DNA from 3 places in the Cellulosimicrobium sp. GQ32 genome. Region 1 is predicted to be linked to each of the others. Evidence: predicted binding sites of a transcription regulator. Region 1 holds the regulator's gene; each other region holds the start of a gene.

Region 1 (6,206 bases):
TGGAGGTAGCGCAGCACGGCCGCCGGGTCCTGAGGGCGCTGCGGCAGGACGGAGCCGGGCACCGCCGCTACCGCGAGCAGCATGAGCAGCATGAGCGCGACGCGCATGCTCGTGAGCTGGCGCCACGTCCAGCGCAGCGTGCCGCGCCAGCCGAGCCTCGGGAGCGACGGGCCACCGTCGCCTCCTGCGCCGCCCCCGCTCTCCGAGGGCGTCCCGGCGCCCAGGCCGTCGCCCGCGGAGAACGCGTCGTCGATGCCCTCGGGGCGGTAGCCCGTCGACGTCGGACGCTCTTCTGATCTCTCGGCCTGGCCGGTCCGCTCGGTCATCTCACACCACCGTCACGTAGCCGTCGATCCAGCCCTGCATGGTCGACGTCCACGTCGTCCACAGGCCCGTGACCAGCGCGAGGCCGATGAGCACGAGCAGCCCGCCGCCGATCCGCATGATGGCGAGGCGGTGCCGACGCAGGAAGCCGAGCATGCGCTGCGAGCTCTGGAGCCCGAGCGCGATGAGCAGGAACGGCACGCCGAGACCGAGGCAGTAGGCGACCCCGAGGATCGCGCCACGGCCCGCAGAGGCCTCGTTCAGCGACAGCGACTGCACGGCGACGAGCGTCGGACCGAGGCACGGCGTCCAGCCGAGCCCGAACACGATGCCGAGCAGCGGCGCACCCCAGAGCCCGGCCTGCGGGCTCAGGTGCAGGCGCCGCTCGCGCTGGAGGAACGGGACCGCCCCCATGAAGGCGAGCCCCATGAGGATGACGACCACGCCCAGGACGCGCGTGATGACGTCCTCCCAACGGACCAGGTGCACGCCGATCGCCCCGGCGGCCACCATCAGCGCGACGAACACGAGCGTGAAGCCGGCGACGAACAGCCCGACCCCGGCGAGCACGCGCCCGCGGCTCGGCGCCGCGACCCGGGTGGCCGTCGTCGTGCCCCCGGACGCGCCACGCCCGCTGCCGGCGTTCGCCGCGGCCATGCCCGAGACGTACCCGACGTAGCCGGGCACGAGCGGCAGCACGCACGGCGACGCGAAGGAGACGAGCCCCGCCAGGACCGCCACGGGGACCGCCAGCAGCATCGACCCGCTCCAGACCGTCGCGGCGAACGTGTCGCCGACGCTCGTCGCGGCGGCCGCGGGGAGCGCGGCGGCCGGGACGGTGGCGGCGAAGGGCGCGAGGGGGACCACGGTCAGCCGGCCGCCTCGTCCTCGGCGAGCACGTCGTCGACGAGCGCGTTCAGGGTCGAGCCCTCGGCGAGCCCGATGACGCGCGCCGCGACGCGGCCCTCGCGGTCGAGCACGACCGTCGACGGCACGGCCTGGAGCGGCACGGTGCCGGAGAGCGCCGCGACGACCTCCCCGCTGCGGTCGTCGATCGACGGGTAGGGCACCTCGAACCGGCGCTGGAACGCCTGCGCGGCACCCGCCTCGTCGGTCGTGTTGATGCCGAGCACCTGCACGCCGTCGTCGGCGCGGTCGTTCGCGAGCGCCACGAGGTCGGGGGCCTCGGCGCGGCACGGCGCGCACGCCGCGTACCAGGTGTTGAGGACGACGACGTCTCCCAGCCAGGCGCTGGTGTCGACCTGCTCGCCCTCGTAGTCCGTGCCGGTGAGCGCGACGACGTCGCCCCGCTCGCCGGCGTCCCAGGTGCGGACCGAGCCGTCGCCGGAGACGTAGCCCTGCCCGACGACGTCCGTCGTCGCGCCGGAGTCCTGGGCGCACGCCGCGAGGCCGAGCGTCGCGGCGACCACGACGCCCGCGGTCAGCACGCGGCGGACGGGCGGGAGGGCGCGCGGGTCACGCGCGCGCGAGCTGGCGGTCACGGCGTCATCACGGGAGGCACCCTGCCCGGGGTTCCTGGACGCCACCTGAGAGACGTGACCTCCGCCACGCCCGAACGGGACGGTTCGGGCGTCCGGACGGCGACGACGGCGCGAGACATGACCGACGTCACGCCCCCGCGACGGTCGCGGCGCCCGGGAGGAGGTCGGCGACCGGCTCGGAGTAGTGCACGCCGACGAGGCGGTCGTCCTCGAAGTGCAGCGACGTGAGCGACGCGAGCGAGCACTGCCGCTTGCGCGGGTCGTGCCACAGGCGGCGGTTCTCGAAGCTCAGGCGCGTGAGCCACACGGGGAGCTGGTGGCTCACGAGGAGGGCCTCGTGGCCCGCGGCCTTGTCCCGGGCGTCCGCGACCGCGGCTCGCATGCGCGCGACCTGCTCGGTGTACGGCTCACCCCAGGACGGCCGGAACGGGTTCCACAGGAAGCGCCAGTGCTGCGGGTGGCGCAGCGACCCGTCCCCGACGCCGAAGGTCATGCCCTCGAAGTGGTTCGCGGCCTCGATGAGCCGCTCGTCGGTGCCGAGCTCGAGGCCGAACGCCTCGGCGGCAGGCGTGGCCGTCTCCTGGGCACGCTGGAGCGGCGACGCGACGACGACGGCAAGGTCCGCACGAGGGCGCGACGCGCCGTCGGGACCGGGCTCGCCCGCGAGGTGCGCAGCGACGCGGCGGGCCATCTCGTGGCCTCGCTCGGAGAGGTGGTAGCCGGGGATGCGGCCGTAGAGGACGCCGTCGGGGTTGTGGACCTCGCCGTGGCGCAGGAGGTGGACGATGGTGGAGACCATGCGTACCAGTGTCCCGCACTCCGGGGCCCGGACCCGCACCGGCGAACCAGTCGCCCCGAGACGCTCCCGGGACGCGCCTCGGACGACCCCGAGGCGACCGCGGCGTCAGGAGTCGCGGTCCGCCTTGCACGCCTCGGCGACGGCCGCCATCGCCTCGCCGAGCGCACGGAACTGCTCCGGCGTGAGCACGTCGACCATGAACCGACGCACGGCGGCCACGTGCGCCGGGGCGGATGCCACGAGCACACGGTAGCCCTCGGGCGTCATCGCGCAGTTGACCCCACGTCGGTCGCCGGTGCTCGCCGAGCGCTGGACCAGCCCGCGCGCCTCCATGCGCGCCACGGTGTGGGTGACGCGGCTGCGGGAGCGCGCGAGCCCGTCGGCGAGCGCGGACATGCGCAGCGTGTGGTCGGGGCTCTCCGAGAGGCGCACGAGGAGCTCGTACTCGTTGAGCGAGACCTCCGACCGCTCCTCGTGGTCGCGCCCCAGCGACTCGATGAAGCGCACGGTCCCGTCGAGGTAGGCGCGCCACAGGCGCTGCTGCTCGGCGTCGAGCCAGCGAGGCTGCTCGCTCGCGGTCGCGGCGGTGCTTCCGGTCGTCGTCGGCTGGGCGTCGACGTCGTTGCTGGTCATAGGTCCTCGGGCGCTCGCGGACGGGGTCGGTTCGGGGGCGGAACCTCGCGGAACATTCTTCCACCCCACCGGGAATAGACGGATCACCCCCTGCTGTTGATACGCTCGTACGAAGTTGAACCTTCAACCAAGTCCGGTCCCCCGGGACCCACGACCCCCTCAGGAGCACCCATGGCCACGCCGCTGCCCGCCGGACTCAACGCCGGTACCTACGCCCTCGACTCGTCCCACTCGCAGGCGGCCTTCACGGTCCGCCACGCCGGCATCTCCAAGGTGCGCGGCACGCTCGCCATCACGGCCGGCACCATCACCGTGGGCGACGACCTCGAGTCGACCTCCGTGACCGCCGAGCTCGACGCGGCGTCCGTGAGCACGGGCGACGCGAACCGCGACAACCACCTGCGCAGCGCGGACTTCTGGGACGCCGAGAACAAGCCGACGTGGAGCTTCGCGTCGACCAGCATCTCCGGCGACGGCGACGACTACGTCGTGGCGGGCGACCTGACCATCAACGGCGTGACCAAGCCGGTCGAGCTCGAGACCGAGTTCGCGGGCACCGCGACCGACCCGTTCGGCAACGCGCGCGCCGGGTTCGAGGCGACGACCGAGATCTCCCGCAAGGAGTTCGGCCTGACCTGGAACGCCGCGCTCGAGACCGGCGGCGTGCTCGTCGGCGACAAGATCAAGATCGCGCTCGACGTCTCGGCCATCAAGCAGGGCTGACGACCGACTCCCGGGACCCTTCCCGGGACCTTCCCCGGAACACTGCACCCACCGGCAGGGGTGCCGCCCGAGGGGCCGCGTGCACCAGCACGCGGCCCCTCGTCGTTCAGCGGTCCTGGGCCGCCGCGAGCGCGCGGGCCTGGGAGTGGAACGCGAGGATCTGGAGCTCGCTGCCGACGTCCACACCGCGCACGTCGACGTCCGCGGGCACCTGGAGCGCGCGCGGCGCGAAGTTGAGGATCTCCCGCACGCCGGCCGCGACGACGCGGTCCGCCACGGACTGCGCGTGCGCCGCGGGCGTCGCGAGGACCACGATCGACACCTTCTCGCGCGCCACGACCTCCTCGAGCACGTCGACGTGCTCGACGACGAGACCCGCCGCCCGCGTCCCGACGACGTCCGGTGACGCGTCGAGGAGAGCCGCGACGTGGAAGCCGCGCTGCTCGTAGCCCGAGTAGTTCGCGAGCGCGTGCCCCAGGTTGCCGATCCCGACGATCGCGATGCGGTGCTCGTCCACGAGCCCCAGCGCCTCGGTGATGTACTGCGCGAGCGAGTCGACGTCGTAGCCGACGCCGCGCGTGCCGAACGAGCCCAGGAACGACAGGTCCTTGCGGAGCTGCGCCGGACCGACCCCGGAGAGCTCCGCGAGCTCGACCGACGACGTCGTCGCCACTCCCCGCGCCACGAGGTCCCGCAGCGCCCGTAGGTAGGACGGGAGCCGCGCCACCGTCGCGCTCGGGATACCCGGCGCCGTCACCTCACCGACTACCTGCTCAGCCACCCGTCACCCCGTCGTCCTGGGACCGTCCTCGTCGACGGTCGCGCTCCACCGGGAGGAATCATCCCAGGTCCGCGCGCGCCGTCGAAATCCGACCCACCGCGCGAGCGAGCCGACGCGCGTCGACCCGCCAGAACCCCTGCTGGACGCCGCCGACCGTCACGACCGGGACGTACTCGCCGTACTGCTCGCGCAGCGCCGGGTCCGCGCCCGGCGCGTCCACGTCCACCTCGGCCCACGCGACCCCCGCCTCGGCGCACACCGCCTCGACGACCGCGCGCGCGTCGTCGCACAGGTGACACCCCGCGCGGCCGTAGAGGAGGACGGGAGGAGCCGGGGTGTCGGAGGTGCTCACGCCTCCCAGGGTACGAGGGGCCGCCCCCGGACCGGTCCGACGAACGCCTAGAGTGGGGCTATGGCGACGTCTTCCGGTCCGGGCCCCGTCCCGACCCCCGGGTCGACGGACCCCGAGGACGCACCCGCCGCGCGGCGCACCTCGCCCGCCCCCGCGCACCGCACCGCCGCGTTCTTCGACGTCGACAACACGATCATCCGTGGCGCGTCGTCGTTCCACCTCGCCCGCGCCCTGTACCAGCGCGAGTTCTTCTCGACGCTCGACATCGTGCGCTTCGCCGTGCACCAGGCGCGCTACCTCATGTTCGGCGAGAACAAGCAGCAGATCGACCGCATCCGGTCGCGCGCGCTCGCGCTCATCGCGGGGCGCTCCGTCGCCGAGGTCACGGCCATCGGCGAGGAGGTCTACGACACGGTCCTCTCGCTGCGCATCTATCCCGGCACCCGCCGCCTGCTCGACGAGCACCTCGCCGCGGGGCACCAGGTGTGGCTCGTCTCCGCGACCCCGGTCGAGATCGGCGAGCTCATCGCCCGTCGCCTCGGCACGACCGGCGCGCTCGGCACCGTCGCGGAGCACGAGGACGGCTTCTACACGGGGCGCCTCGTCGGCGACATGATGCACGGCCGCGCCAAGGCCGCCGGGGTGCGCGCGCTCGCCGAGCGCGAGGACATCGACCTCGCGGCGTCCTACGCCTACGGCGACTCGCTCAACGACGTCACGATGATGGAGACGGTCGGGCACCCCTGCCCCATCAACCCCGACGCGCGGCTGCGCCGGCACGCGCAGGACGTCGGCTGGCCCATCCGCGAGTTCCGCGGCCGGCGTCGTCGCGTCGCCCGCAGCAGCGTCCGCACCGCGAGCTGGGCGGGCGCCGCCTGGGCCGCGGCCCTCGTCCTGCGCTCGGTCCGCCGCGCCGTCGACCGCCGCATCGCCCGCCTCTGACCACCCCGCTCCCCCGAGCCAGCGCCCTCACCCCAACAAGGGAGAACCCTGGTCACGCGAGGTAGAGGCCTGGTAGTCCGAGGTAGAGCCCTGGTCAGCCGAGGTAGAGGCCTGGCCCGGCGAGGTAGAGGCCTGGTCCGGCGAGGTAGA
Region 2 (6,206 bases), on a different contig from region 1:
GTCGGTGTCGTCGAGCATCGCGTCGGTCGCGTTCGCGCCGAGGAATCCCGACGTGTCGAGCGCGGTGTGCACGCCCATCGCCTTCGCACCGCGCAGGACGCGCGCCGCGAACGCGGGCTGCATGAGCACCTCGCCGCCGGAGAGCGTGAGCCCGCCGTGGGTGGCCCGGAAGACGGGCAGGTAGCGCTTGACCCGCCCCAGGAGCTCGTCTGCCGTGACCGGCCGACCGTCCTTCATCGCGAACGTGTCGGGGTTGTGGCAGTACAGGCACCGCAACGGGCACCCGTTGAGGAACACGGTGAGCCGGGTCCCCGGCCCGTCCACGGCGGTGACGAGCTCCCAGGAGTGGACCGAGCCGAGCTCGCCCGCGCGCATCGCCGCGAGCTTGTCGACCCGGTCCACGTCCACGACCGTCAGCCCGTCCAGGCCCGCGCCCGCCCGGCGGGCGTGGCCCACAGGCGTGCCCGACGCCGCGGGCTCGGCCGCCGAGGTCGGGGCGCCCGGCACGTCGAGGCGCGTGGCGTCGTCGGGCAGGGTGCCCCCGGCGACGCCGCACCCGCGCGACGTGCGGACGGCGGGGCCGGGAAGGATGACGGTCATGGTCGGCTCCTCAGCGTTCGTCAGAGCGCGCCGTGGAAGGTGCGCGAGAGCACGTCCAGCTGCTGCTCGCGCGTGAGGCGGACGAAGTTCACCGCGTAACCGGACACGCGGATCGTCAGCTGCGGGTAGTTCTCCGGGTGGTCCATGGCGTCCAGGAGCGTCTCGCGGTTCAGCACGTTGACGTTCATGTGGTACCCCTCGGACCCGATGTAGGCGTCCAGGAGGCCGGCGAGGTTGGTGACCTGCTCCTCCTTGGTGCGCCCGAGGCCGCTCGGCACGACCGTGTTGGTCAGCGAGATGCCGTCCTGCGCCTCGTCGTACGGCAGCTTGGCCACCGACAACGCCGACGCGAGCATGCCGTGCGTGTCGCGCCCGTTCATGGGGTTGGCGCCGGGGGCGAACGGCTCGCCGGCGCGACGACCGTCGGGCGTGTTGCCCGTCGCCTTGCCGTACACGACGTTCGACGTGATGGTCAGCACCGACTGCGTCGGCACCGCGTCGCGGTAGGTCGGGTGCGTGCGCACCTTCGCCATGAACCGCTCGACGAGGTCGACGGCGATCGCGTCGGCCCGGTCGTCGTCGTTGCCGAAGGTCGGGTACTCGCCCTCCGTCACGTAGTCGACGACGATCCCGCGCTCGTCGCGGACGACGGAGACCTTCGCGTGCTTGATCGCCGACAGCGAGTCCGCCGCGACGGACAGGCCCGCGATGCCGCACGCCATGGTCCGCAGCACGTCCTTGTCGTGCAGCGCCATCTCGATGCGCTCGTACGCGTACTTGTCGTGCGACCAGTGGATGCAGTTGAGCGCCTCGACGTAGGTCTCGGCGAGCCAGTCCATCGTCGCGTCGAACTTCGCCATGACGTCGTCGAAGTCGAGCACGTCGCCCTCGACGGGCGCCGCCACGGGCGAGACCTGCTTGCCGGAGATCTCGTCGCGGCCGCCGTTGATCGCGTAGAGCAGCGTCTTGGCGAGGTTCACGCGAGCGCCGAAGAACTGCATCTGCTTGCCGACCCGCATCGGGGACACGCAGCACGCGATCGCCGCGTCGTCGCCCCAGTGCTGGCGGATGAGCTCGTCCGACTCGTACTGCACGGCCGAGGTGTCGATCGAGACCTGCGCGCAGTAGTCCTTGAAGCCCTGCGGCAGCTCCGGGCTCCAGAAGACCGTCATGTTCGGCTCGGGTGCCGGGCCGAGGTTGTAGAGCGTCTGGAGGAACCGGAACGAGTTCTTCGTGACGAGCGGGCGCCCGTCCTCGCCCATGCCGCCGATCGTCTCGGTGACCCATGTCGGGTCGCCGGAGAACAGGGCGTCGTACTCGGGCGTGCGCAGGAACCGCACGATGCGCAGCTTGATGACGAAGTCGTCGATGATCTCCTGCGCCTCGGACTCCGTGATGCGGCCGGCCTCGAGGTCACGGTCGATGAACACGTCGAGGAACGTCGACGTGCGGCCGAGCGACATCGCGGCGCCGTTCTGCTCCTTCACCGCGGCGAGGTAGGCGAAGTAGAGCCACTGCACGGCCTCGCGGGCCGACGTCGCGGGCCCGGAGATGTCGTAGCCGTACGAGGCGGCCATCTCCTTGAGCTCGCCCAGCGCGCGGATCTGCTCCGCGTGCTCCTCGCGCTCGCGCACGACCTTCTCGCTGAAGGGCTGCGTGTCGAGCCCGAGCTTGTCGAGCTTCTTCGCGGCGATCAGCGCGTCCACGCCGTAGAGCGCGACGCGGCGGTAGTCGCCGATGATCCGGCCGCGGCCGTAGGCGTCGGGCAGGCCCGTGATGATGTGCGAGCTGCGGGCTGCGCGCACGTTCGGCGGGTAGACGTCGAACACGCCCTGGTTGTGCGTCTTGCGGTACTCGGTGAAGACCTTGCGCAGGGTCTCGTCGACCTCGTAGCCGTAGGTCTGGAGCGCGCCCTCGACCATGCGCCAGCCGCCGTTCGGCATGATCGCGCGCTTGAGCGGGGCGTCGGTCTGGAGACCGACGATCACCTCGTGCGCCTTGTCGATGTAGCCCGGCGCGTGCGCCGTGATGCCGGCGGGCGTGTGGGTGTCGACGTCGTAGATCCCCATCTCCCGCTCCTCCGGGAACATGGCGGACAGCGTGCTCCAGATGCCCGTCGTGCGCTCCGTGGGGCCGGCGAGGAACGACGCGTCGCCCGTGTACGGGCGGTAGTTGCGCTGGATGAAGTCGCGCACGTCGACCGTGTCGCGCCACGGGCCGTCGGTGAAGCCCTCCCACGCGGGGACGTGCGCGGTGTCGTGCTGCGGGTCGACGCTGCTCTCCACCGCACGGCCGCCGCTCGTCGTGCCGGGTGCCTCGGAAACGCTGGTCATCTGGACCTCCCTCGTGCCTGACGCGCGGGTCCGCGCGCCGGCCGGACCCGCCGGTCTCGCGAGGCCTCGGGTGGAGGCCCTCGACCGAGGTTCCGACGGGCTCCTTCGCCACCTCCAGGCTAGGTTCACGACGCTCCCCGCGGAGGAGTTTCGGGGTGTCCGGGGACCTAGGTCCCGAGCCGGGCGGGACCCCGCAAGATCGTTGATATCTCGCGGTTCCCGCCCCATCGACATCCCCTCGCGACCAGCCCTTGTGATGACCTTCACAAGGGCTGGGAACCCCGCGACGACCGCGGCAGCACGCGCCCGTGACGTACGACACGGACGCGCGTCACACCCTCGCCCGACGTGCTCCCGGCTTCCGTGTGAGACTGCCCGGGTGAAGCGCACCGTAGGGGTCGAGGAAGAGTTCCTGCTCGTCGGCGACGACGGGCATCCGGTAGCCCGGGCCGCGGAGGCCCTCGAGGCGTCCGGCACCGACGACAAGGGCGGCGGGACCGGCTCGCTCGAGTCGGAGTTCATGGAGGAGCAGCTCGAGACCGCGACGCACCCGCGTCGCGAGCTCGACGACCTCGCGACGGAGATCCGCGAGGGCCGTCGCCGCGCCCAGGAGGCCGCGGACCGCGTCGGCGCCCGGGTCGCCGCGCTCTCGACGTCTCCCCTCCCGTTCGAGGGCACGACGGTGTCCCGCCTGCGCTACCTCGAGGCGCGCGCCGCGTTCGGCCTCACGGCGCGCGAGCAGCTCACGAGCGGGTGCCACGTGCACGTCGCCGTCGCGGACGACACCGAGGGCGTCGCCGTCCTCGACCGCATCGGGCCGTGGCTCTCCACGCTCCTCGCGCTGAGCACCAACTCCCCGTTCTGGCAGGGCCAGGACAGCGGGTACGCGAGCTTCCGGTCCCAGGTCTGGTCCCGCTGGCCCACCTCGGGCCCGACCCGGGCGTTCGGCACGCCCGAGGCATACCGGGCGGCCGTCGACGGGCTCGTCGCGACCGGCACGATCCTCGACGAGAACATGGTCTACTTCGACGCGCGGCTGTCCTCGCGCTACCCGACGGTCGAGATCCGCGTCGCCGACGTGTGCCTCGACCCCGACACGGCGACGCTCCTGGCAGCCCTCAGCCGCGGCCTCGTCGAGACGGCGGCGCGCGAGGCCGCGGACGGCGTCGCGCCTCCGGAGCTGCGCCCCGAGATCCTGCGGACCGCGTCGTGGCGCGCCGGGCGTTCGGGCCTCGAGGAGGACCTGGTCTCCCCGCTCACGTGGCGCCCCGCTCCGGCGCACGACGTCGTCGGGCTGCTCGTCGCGCACGTGCGGGACGCGCTCGTCGACGCGGGCGACCTCGACGCCGTGACGGAGCTCCTCGGGCGCCTCTGGGCGGGCGGGAACGGTGCCCAGCGCCAGCGCGCGTGGCACGCCGCGTCCGGCGGCGACCTGCGTGCGGTCGTCGAGCAGGCCGTCGAGGTCACGCACTCCTGACGCCCGGCCCGGCGGTGAGCCGGCGGCCGTGCGCCGGCGCGCACTACGGCGCGGTGAGCGCCGCCTCCCGGGCGCAGGCGACGACGTCGTGCACCGTCGCCCCCAGGACGTCGGGCAGCGGCCCGCCCGTCCACGCGCGCCCGTGGGAGACCCAGCCGGTGCGCGTGCCGGCGGCCCGGCCGGCGGCGACGTCGGCGTGCGCCGCGTCCCCGACCATCCAGACCTGCGCACGGTCGGCGTCGGCCGCGCCGACCCGTTCGAGCGCGACCTCCAGGAGCCGCGGGTCCGGCTTGTCCACGCCCTCCTCGCCCGACACGACGACGGCGTCGACGTGCGCCTCGATCCCGCAGCGGGCCAGCTTGCCGCGCTGCTGCGCGGACGTCCCGTTCGTCACCACGACGACCGCGTCGCCGTCGGCGCGCAGCGCGTCGAGCAGGGCGAGCACGCCGTCGTACGCGCGGACGTGGTCGAGGATCCCGGCGCGGAAGCGGTCGACCGCGGCGAGCAGGTCCTCGTCCCAGCCGAGGCGGTCGACGATCACGCGCGCCACGTCGGTCTTGACCGCGAAGCCTCCCTGGTCGGCGGCGACGATCGCGGCGAGGTCGGAGGCGGCGCGTCCGGCGCGCGCGACGGCGTCGGCCGCCCAGGCGGCGAACGCGTCGTCGCGGCCGACGAGCGTGTTGTCGAGGTCCAGGAGCCAGATCACGCCCGGACCCTAGCGCGGACGACCCGGGCGCCGCCCGGACGTCCGCGGCGGGCGCCCCGACGCCGACGGCTCAGCCGCGCGTGAGCGCGGCGAGCGCGTCCAGGACGTCGCGCGCGACGTCGGCCGACGTGAGCCGGTTGGCCGACGCGACCTGGTCCCGGGTCGCGTGGTCCAAGAACTGGGCGGGCAGCCCGAGCGCGTGCACCGGCGTGCGGACGCCGCCCTCGAGCGAGCGCTGGGCGAGGAGGGCGCCCACGCCGCCGTCGGCGACGCCGTCCTCGACGCTCACGACGAGGTCGTGCTCGCCGGCGAGCTTGACGAGCGCGCTCGGCATCGGCAGGACCCAGGTCGGGGACGCGACGGTGACGTCGACCCCGTGGGCCGTGAGCGACTCCGCCGCGTCGAGCACGACCCGCGCCATGGATCCGGGGCCGACGAGCAGGACCCGAGCGCGGGGGCCGGAGGCCTGCGGAGCGGTCGCCGGCGCCTCGCCCGGCACCGCGAGCAGGTCCACGCCGTCCACCGTGTCGACGGCGGGCAGCGGGTCCCCGAGCGCCCCCTTGGGGTAGCGCACGACCGTGGGGGCGTCGTCCACGTCCACGGCCTCGCGCAGCGCCGTCCGCAGCGTCTCCTCGTCGCGCGGCGCGGCGAGCCGCAGACCGGGCACGACGCGCAGCATCGCCATGTCCCACATGCCGTTGTGGCTCGCGCCGTCGTCGCCCGTGATGCCCGCGCGGTCGAGGACGAACGTCACGCCGGCCTTGTGCAGCGCCACGTCCATGAGGACCTGGTCGAACGCGCGGTTGAGGAACGTCGCGTACACGGCGACGACGGGGTGCAGCCCCGCGAACGCCATGCCCGCCGCGGAGGTGGCCGCGTGCTGCTCGGCGATCCCGACGTCGAACGTGCGCTCCGGGAACGCCTGGGCGAACGGCTTGAGGCCGACCGGCTCGAGCATGGCCGCGGTGATCGCGACCACGTCGGACCGGCGGCGTCCGATCTGCACGATCTCGTCCGCGAAGACGCTCGTCCAGCCGAAACGGGACGGCGCGACGGGGAGGCCGGTCTCGGGATGGATCTTCCCGACGGC
Region 3 (6,206 bases), on a different contig from region 1:
GCCGTAGGACTGCACGAGGCTCGTCTCCGTGTAGGGCAGGCCGAGGTTCGCGCAGTGCTCGCGCACGATCTCGCGCGCCCGCGCGAGATGGGGCCGCGGCATGCTCGGGAACAGGTGGTGCTCGATCTGGAAGTTGAGCCCGCCCATGAGGATGTTCATCCACCAGCCGCCGCGGATGTTGCGCGACGTGAGGACCTGTTTCGAGAGGAAGTCGATCTTCGTGTTCTCGGGGATGATCGCCATGCCCTTGTGGTTGGGCGCGAACGACGCCCCCATGTAGACGCCGAACACGGCGAGCTGGACGCCGAGGAACGCGAACGCCATGCCGAGCGGCAGGAACCAGAAGATCGCGCCGACGTAGAGCGACAGGCGCAGCGTGAGGATCACGAGCTCGACCACGCGGGTGCGGAGGTTGCCTCGCGCCCGGCCACCCGCGAGGAGCGAGCGGTACGCCTGGACGTGCAGGTTGAGGCCCTCGAGCGTGAGCAGCGGGAAGAAGAGCCAGCCCTGGTAGCGGTTGATCACGGAGCGGAAGCCCTTCGCGGCGGCGGCGTCCTCGTCGAGGAAGACGACGACGTCCGGGGCGATGTCCGGGTCCTTGCCGCGCTGGTTGGGGTTCGCGTGGTGGCGCGTGTGCTTGTTCATCCACCACGAGTGGCTGATCCCCACGACGCCGTTCGCGAGGATGCGACCCAGGCGGTCGTTCGCCGGGCCGGACGCGAAGACCTGGCGGTGCGACGCCTCGTGGGCGACGAACGCGAACTGCGTGAAGATCAGGCCGAGCGCCCCGGCGATCAGGAGCTGGAACCACGAGTCGCCGAGGAGGACGAACCCGGCGACGGAGCCGCCGAGCGCGAGCGTCAGGACGGCGAGGGTCCAGAGGTAGTAGCCGTGCGTGCGGTGGAGCAGTCCGGCGTCGCGCACGGTGCGCGACAGCGCGCTGTAGGTGCTGGTGACGGCGCCCGGCTCGTCGGTGCGGGGACGGGTGGCCCGGAAGCCCGGGCGCACTGCGGCAGAGGTCATGTGCGGCCTCGCAGGGTGTCGGTGTCGACTTCCCAGCCGCGGAGGTGAGCGGGTGCTCGTGGTGCAGATCACCCCACCCTACGGGACCGTAGGTTGCGCGCGCGAGCGCGGGACGTGAAGAACTCGCGCAGGAGCCTCGGGGGCCGCGTCGTCGTCAGGCGGCGAAGCGGAACGTCTGGCGGTACTCCGTCGGCGTGATGCCGACCGCGCGCCGGAAGTGGTGGCGCAGGAGCGCCGCGGACCCGAACCCGCAGCGCCGCGCGACCTCCTCGAGGTCCAGGGTCGACTCCTCGAGCAGGGACTGTGCGTGCCCCACGCGCTGCGACGTGAGCCAGGCGAGCGGCGTCGTGCCCGTCTGGGCGACGAACGAGCGTGCGAACGTGCGCTCCGACGTGTGGGCCCGGCGCGCCAGGTCCCGCACCGTGAGCGGCTCGTCGAGGTGCTCGGTCATCCACTCCAGCAGCTCGGCGAACGAGTCCTCCTCGCAGTCCGGGACCGGGCGTTCGATGAACTGGCGCTGCCCGCCGTCACGCTGGGGCGGCACGACCATGCGCCGCGCGATCGTGTTCGCGACCTTGGCCCCGAGCTCGCGCCGCACGAGGTGCAGGCACGCGTCGATCCCCGCGGCGGTCCCGGCGCTCGTGACGAGGTTGCCGTCGTCGACGAACAGCACGTCCGGGTCGATGTCCAGGCTCGGGTACCGGCGACGCAGCTCGTCGGCGTGCATCCAGTGGGTCGTGACGCGCCGCCCCTCGATCACTCCGGCCGCGGCGAGCACGAAGACGCCGGAGCACACGCTGAGCAGCAGCGCGCCGCGCTCGGACGCGCGCCGGACCGCGTCCAGCACCTCGGGCGGGTAGTGCGAGCCGATGCGGATCGCCGGGACGATGAGGAGGTCGACGTCGTCCGTGGCGTCGAGCCCGTGCTCCGGGACCACCTGCGCGCCGACCGACGTGCGCACGGGGCGCCCGGCGACCGGTCCGCACACGCGGAAGTCGAACGACGGGACGCCGTCCTCGCTGCGGTCGAGGCCGAACACCTCGCACACGACGCCGAACTCGAACGGGGCCAGGCCGTCGCACACGACGGCCGCGACGGAACGCACCATGCACGGCACGCTACGCCCGTGGCGGGATCTTGTCGAGAGGTGTCGGTCCTGCCACTCGTCGCCCTGCACGTGCGACGACAAGGTGGAGGCATGGACATCTTCTGGGGTGTGGTGGTTCTTCTCCTCGTCGTCGGCCCGACGGTCGCGGCGCTCGCGGTGCGGCGCGCGGACCCCGCGCGCCCGTGGTTCCCCGCGGGGTCCGACGGCGCCTGGCCGGGCGCCGACGCCTGGGGCGACCGGTCGGTCCACGGCGAGCGCTGGGACCGCGACGCGCAGCGCCTCGACGCCGACCTGCGGGCCGTGGCCGCCCGCCCGGACGGTCAGCCCGGACCGGTCGACCCGCACGAGGTCGCGACCGAGCTCGTGCTGCGGCGCGTCGTCCCGAACCCCGCCGTGCGGGACGGCGTCCGCGGACTCCCGCCGGCTCCCGCGACGCCTGCCGAGCCGGCACCGTCGCGCGCGGGGCGGCGCGTGCGGCTCCCGCGCTGACCGTCCCGGAGGCCGGCGCAGACCGGTGGGAGCATCCGGCCGCCGACGGGCGGACGAGCACCGGCCTGGCGGGCTCGGCGCCCGGGCGTGGGACGCACGACGGCCCGGACCTCGTGGAGGTCCGGGCCGTCGCGGGGGAGGGGCGTCAGATCGTGGTCAGGCGCGCGAGCCGACGGCGTCGACGTCCGCGCCGCCCGTGAGCTGGTCCAGGCCCTCGAGCTCCTCGGCCTCCCACGGCGCCTGGCCGAGGCTCGGGATCATCGTGGCGAGCTCGGGGCGCCACTTGGTGAAGCGGGCGGGGAAGCAGCGCTCGAGCAGGTCGATCATCGCGGGGACGGCGGTCGACGCGCCCGGGGAGGCGCCGAGCAGGCCCGCGATGGAGCCGTCGCCCGCAGCGATGACCTCCGTGCCGAACTCGAGGACGCCCTTGCCGTCCTTGTCCTTCTTGATCACCTGGACCCGCTGGCCCGCGGTGATGGTCTCCCAGTCCTTCGGGTGCGCCGTCGGCATGAAGCCCTGGAGCGCCGTGAACTTGGTCTCCGGGCTCGCGAGGAGCTGGCCGACCAGGTACTGGGTGAGGTCGAGGTTCTTCAGGCCCGCGCCGACCATCGAGCCGAGGTTGTGCAGGCGCAGCGACGTGAACAGCCCGAGGTACTTGCCCTTCTTGAGGTACTTGGGGCTGAACCCGGCGTACGGGCCGAACATCAGGTACGTCTTGCCCTCGACGACCCGCGTGTCCAGGTGCGGGACGGACATGGGCGGGGAGCCGACGTCGGCCTTGCCGTAGACCTTGGCCTGGTGCTGCGCGACGAGCTCGGGGCTGTCGGTGCGCAGGAACTCGCCGCTGATCGGGAAGCCGCCGTAGCCCTTGGCCTCGGGGATGCCCGCGGCCTGGAGCAGCGGCAGGGCGCCGCCGCCCGCGCCGACGAACACGAACCGGGCCTCGACGGTCGAGCGGCGCTTCGGGGCGTTCCACGAGCGGTCCTTGACCGTCAGGCGCCAGCGGCCGTCCTTCGTCTTCTTGAGGTTCTTCACCTCGTGCTCGAGGAAGAGCTGCGTGCCCTGCGAGACGAGGTAGTCGACGAGCTGCTGGGTGAGGGCACCGAAGTCGACGTCCGTGCCGCTCGTCGCGCGCGTCGCCGCGACCGGCTCGTCGCCGTCGCGCTCCGCGACGAGGAGCGGCGCCCACTCGGCGATCACGGCGGGGTCGTCGCTGAACTCGAGCTCGCTGAACAGCGGGTGCTGGCGCAAGGTCTCGAACCGGCGACGCAGGTAGTCGACGTTCTCCGCGCCGCGCACGAACGTCATGTGCGGCGTGCGGGAGATGAAGCTCGCGGGCCGCGGGAGGGCGCCCGTCGTGAGCAGGTGGTGCCAGAACTCGCGCGACACCTCGAACTGCTCGTTGATCTTCACCGCCTTGGTGATGTCGATCGAGCCGTCTGCCTTCTCCGGCGTGTAGTTCAGCTCGCACAGGGCGGCATGACCCGTCCCGGCGTTGTTCCACGGGTTCGACGACTCCTGCGCCACGGCGTCCAGACGCTCGTAGATGCGCACGGTCCAGGAGGGCTCCAGGACCTTGAGGAGAGCCCCCAGCGTGGCACTCATGATGCCACCGCCGATGAGGGCTACGTCGATCTGGTCTGCGCTGCTTGCGGGGTTGCTCGCTCGACTCGACACGCTCCGATTCTACGCTTGTGAAAGAGTGCACTAGCTGTGCGGTGCGTCACGGGCGTGCGTCACACTTTCGCGGGACGAACGTCCCGAGCGGCACAGGCCGGACGTCTCGCCCCTCGTGGCGCCGCCTTTCCGCGCCGAGGTAGAGCCGTGGTCGCGCGAGGTAGAGCCGTGGTTGCGCGAGATAGAGCCGTGGTTGCGCGAGGTAGAGCCGTGGTCACCCTGCCCGACGGCGTGTGGTCGCCCTGGGTGGTCGGGGTGGGTGGTGGTGCCGCGTCTACCATCCGCGCCGCTCGTTCCTCGCGTCGCTCCCGCCAGGCCCGCCACGACGCGGCACCACCACCCACCCCGCCCTACGTCGTCTTGCTCTGGTCGTTGCTCACCCGGGCTACCGCCCGCGGTGTCGGTTCGTCCGCCTCGTCGCCGCCCGTCGCCTGGGGGTTGCCGCTGGGTCGCGCGGCGGGCCTGAGAACCACCGCCGTTCTCCCTTGGCGGAACAGGGTTCTCTCTCGCGTGAACAGGGCTCCACCTCGGTGCACAGAGCTATCTCTCGCGTGACCAGCGTTCTACCTCGGTGGGGAGTAGGGCGAGGGCCAGGGGCCGATCTGGGGGATCGGTGTGGGTTCGCCGCCGCGGAAGGCGTCGGGCTCGGCGTCGGGGGTGCGGCCCGCGAGCCAGGCTGCGACGTCGGTCAGGCGGCCCCGGACGACGACGCCGTCTCGCGCGTCGATCCCGGGGTCGCTCCCCAGGGGAGTCTCTGTGCGGGGAGCGACCCCGGGTTCGGCGTCAAGGCGGAGGCCGGCCGGGCCCACCCTGAGTCCGGTGGGCTCCGCGGGGAGCTCGACCAGGACGTCGTCCGTGAGCCGGACCCCGAGGAAGTCGAGGAGGTGGAGTCCGAGCGCGCGCGACCAGGTGTCGAGGCCGAGACCGGCATCGAGGTCGACGGCGTGGATGCGGACCTCGCGCCACCATGCGACGAGCGCGTCCACGACGGTCCCGTCGCGGTAGGTGACGCGGGCGCTCCAGCCCGGCGCTCCGGTGGCGGGCCAGGCGGCGTCGAGACGCTCGGCGAGCGACTCGAGCGCGTGCACGTGCTCCGCGACCGACCGGCGCGCGCCGGCCTGGATGCCGGCCTCGCGGCCGGCCGCTCCGCCGTCGTAGACCTCGACGAGCTCGCCGTGGGCGGCCTGCTCCGCCTGGCGGGCCATCGCCTGGCCGATCGCCGTGACGTGCGCGAGCACGTGGCTGCGCGACCAGCCGGGCAGTGCGGACGGGCCCGTGAGGCCGGCGTCGTCGAGGCCACGCGTCACGGACGTGACGGCGTCGAGCGCGGCGCGCGCGTCGCGACGTACCTCCTCGACGTCCGGCGCGGTGGGTGCGGTGGGGTCCGTCACGGCCACAGGAGCTCCTTCGTCCAAGGGAGAGGGGTCGCGGCGCCTGCGTCGGGCGCCGCGGTGTAGCGCAGGCGGACCTGGCCGTCGGGTGAGGAGGCCCAGAACTCGACGCTCGTCGGCTCGAGCGCGTACGCGGTCCAGGCGTCGAGGACGAGGTCGGGCTCGGCGCGGACCCGCGCGAGCGCGGCGTCCCACGCGGTCCGGTAGGCGGCCCGCGACGCGAGCGGGGCACTCTGCGGCCCGGCGAGCGCGGTGGCGCGGGAGAACTCGGAGCGGGCGAGGAAGTCGGCTACGGACGCCTCGTGGCCGAGCGGGACGACCGGCCCGCGCACCCGGACCTGGCGACCGTGCTCCCGCCAGAAGAACGTCAGCGCGGCGTTCGGGTTCTGCGCGAGCGCCACGCCCTTGGGCGAGTCGGCGCGCGTCGCGAAGACCCAGCCGTCGCCGTCGACGTCCTTGAGGATCAGCGTCCGGGCGTCGACCCGGCCGCTCGCATCGGCGGTCGAGAGGGTCGCGGC

Evidence for each region. Region 1 encodes Rex, which represses fermentation and respiration genes when NADH is low (regulators of the CRP and FNR family bind a similar motif). Its sites were predicted from a motif close to CTTGTGAANNNNTTCACAAG; they were not measured.
Region 2: pflB (formate C-acetyltransferase) is a predicted target of Rex. The motif match lies at 3,184-3,203, and genes of this name have one in related genera.
Region 3: mqo (malate dehydrogenase (quinone)) is a predicted target of Rex. The motif match lies at 4,312-4,331, and genes of this name have one in related genera.

Annotation. Positions count from the first base shown of each region.
Region 1 covers NZ_JCAXEP010000001.1:43,831-50,036, forward strand. The annotation lists gene resB (cytochrome c biogenesis protein ResB) at 1-326, opposite strand, end outside; gene AC6CH9_RS00210 (cytochrome c biogenesis CcdA family protein) at 328-1,083, opposite strand; gene AC6CH9_RS00215 (TlpA family protein disulfide reductase) at 1,194-1,826, opposite strand; gene AC6CH9_RS00220 (histidine phosphatase family protein) at 1,954-2,625, opposite strand; gene AC6CH9_RS00225 (MarR family winged helix-turn-helix transcriptional regulator) at 2,731-3,258, opposite strand; gene AC6CH9_RS00230 (YceI family protein) at 3,430-3,981, shown strand; gene AC6CH9_RS00235 (redox-sensing transcriptional repressor Rex) at 4,088-4,762, opposite strand; gene AC6CH9_RS00240 (glutaredoxin family protein) at 4,821-5,114, opposite strand; gene AC6CH9_RS00245 (HAD family hydrolase) at 5,175-6,056, shown strand.
Region 2 covers NZ_JCAXEP010000002.1:459,457-465,662, forward strand. The annotation lists gene pflA (pyruvate formate-lyase-activating protein) at 1-600, opposite strand, end outside; gene pflB (formate C-acetyltransferase) at 621-2,933, opposite strand; gene AC6CH9_RS05855 (carboxylate-amine ligase) at 3,313-4,410, shown strand; gene AC6CH9_RS05860 (HAD family hydrolase) at 4,454-5,116, opposite strand; gene dxs (1-deoxy-D-xylulose-5-phosphate synthase) at 5,187-6,206, opposite strand, start outside.
Region 3 covers NZ_JCAXEP010000008.1:194,033-200,238, reverse strand. The annotation lists gene AC6CH9_RS14590 (fatty acid desaturase family protein) at 1-1,023, opposite strand, end outside; gene AC6CH9_RS14585 (helix-turn-helix domain-containing protein) at 1,178-2,131, opposite strand; gene AC6CH9_RS14580 (hypothetical protein) at 2,222-2,620, shown strand; gene mqo (malate dehydrogenase (quinone)) at 2,777-4,297, opposite strand; gene AC6CH9_RS14570 (maleylpyruvate isomerase family mycothiol-dependent enzyme) at 4,861-5,688, opposite strand; gene AC6CH9_RS14565 (pyridoxine/pyridoxamine 5'-phosphate oxidase) at 5,685-6,206, opposite strand, start outside.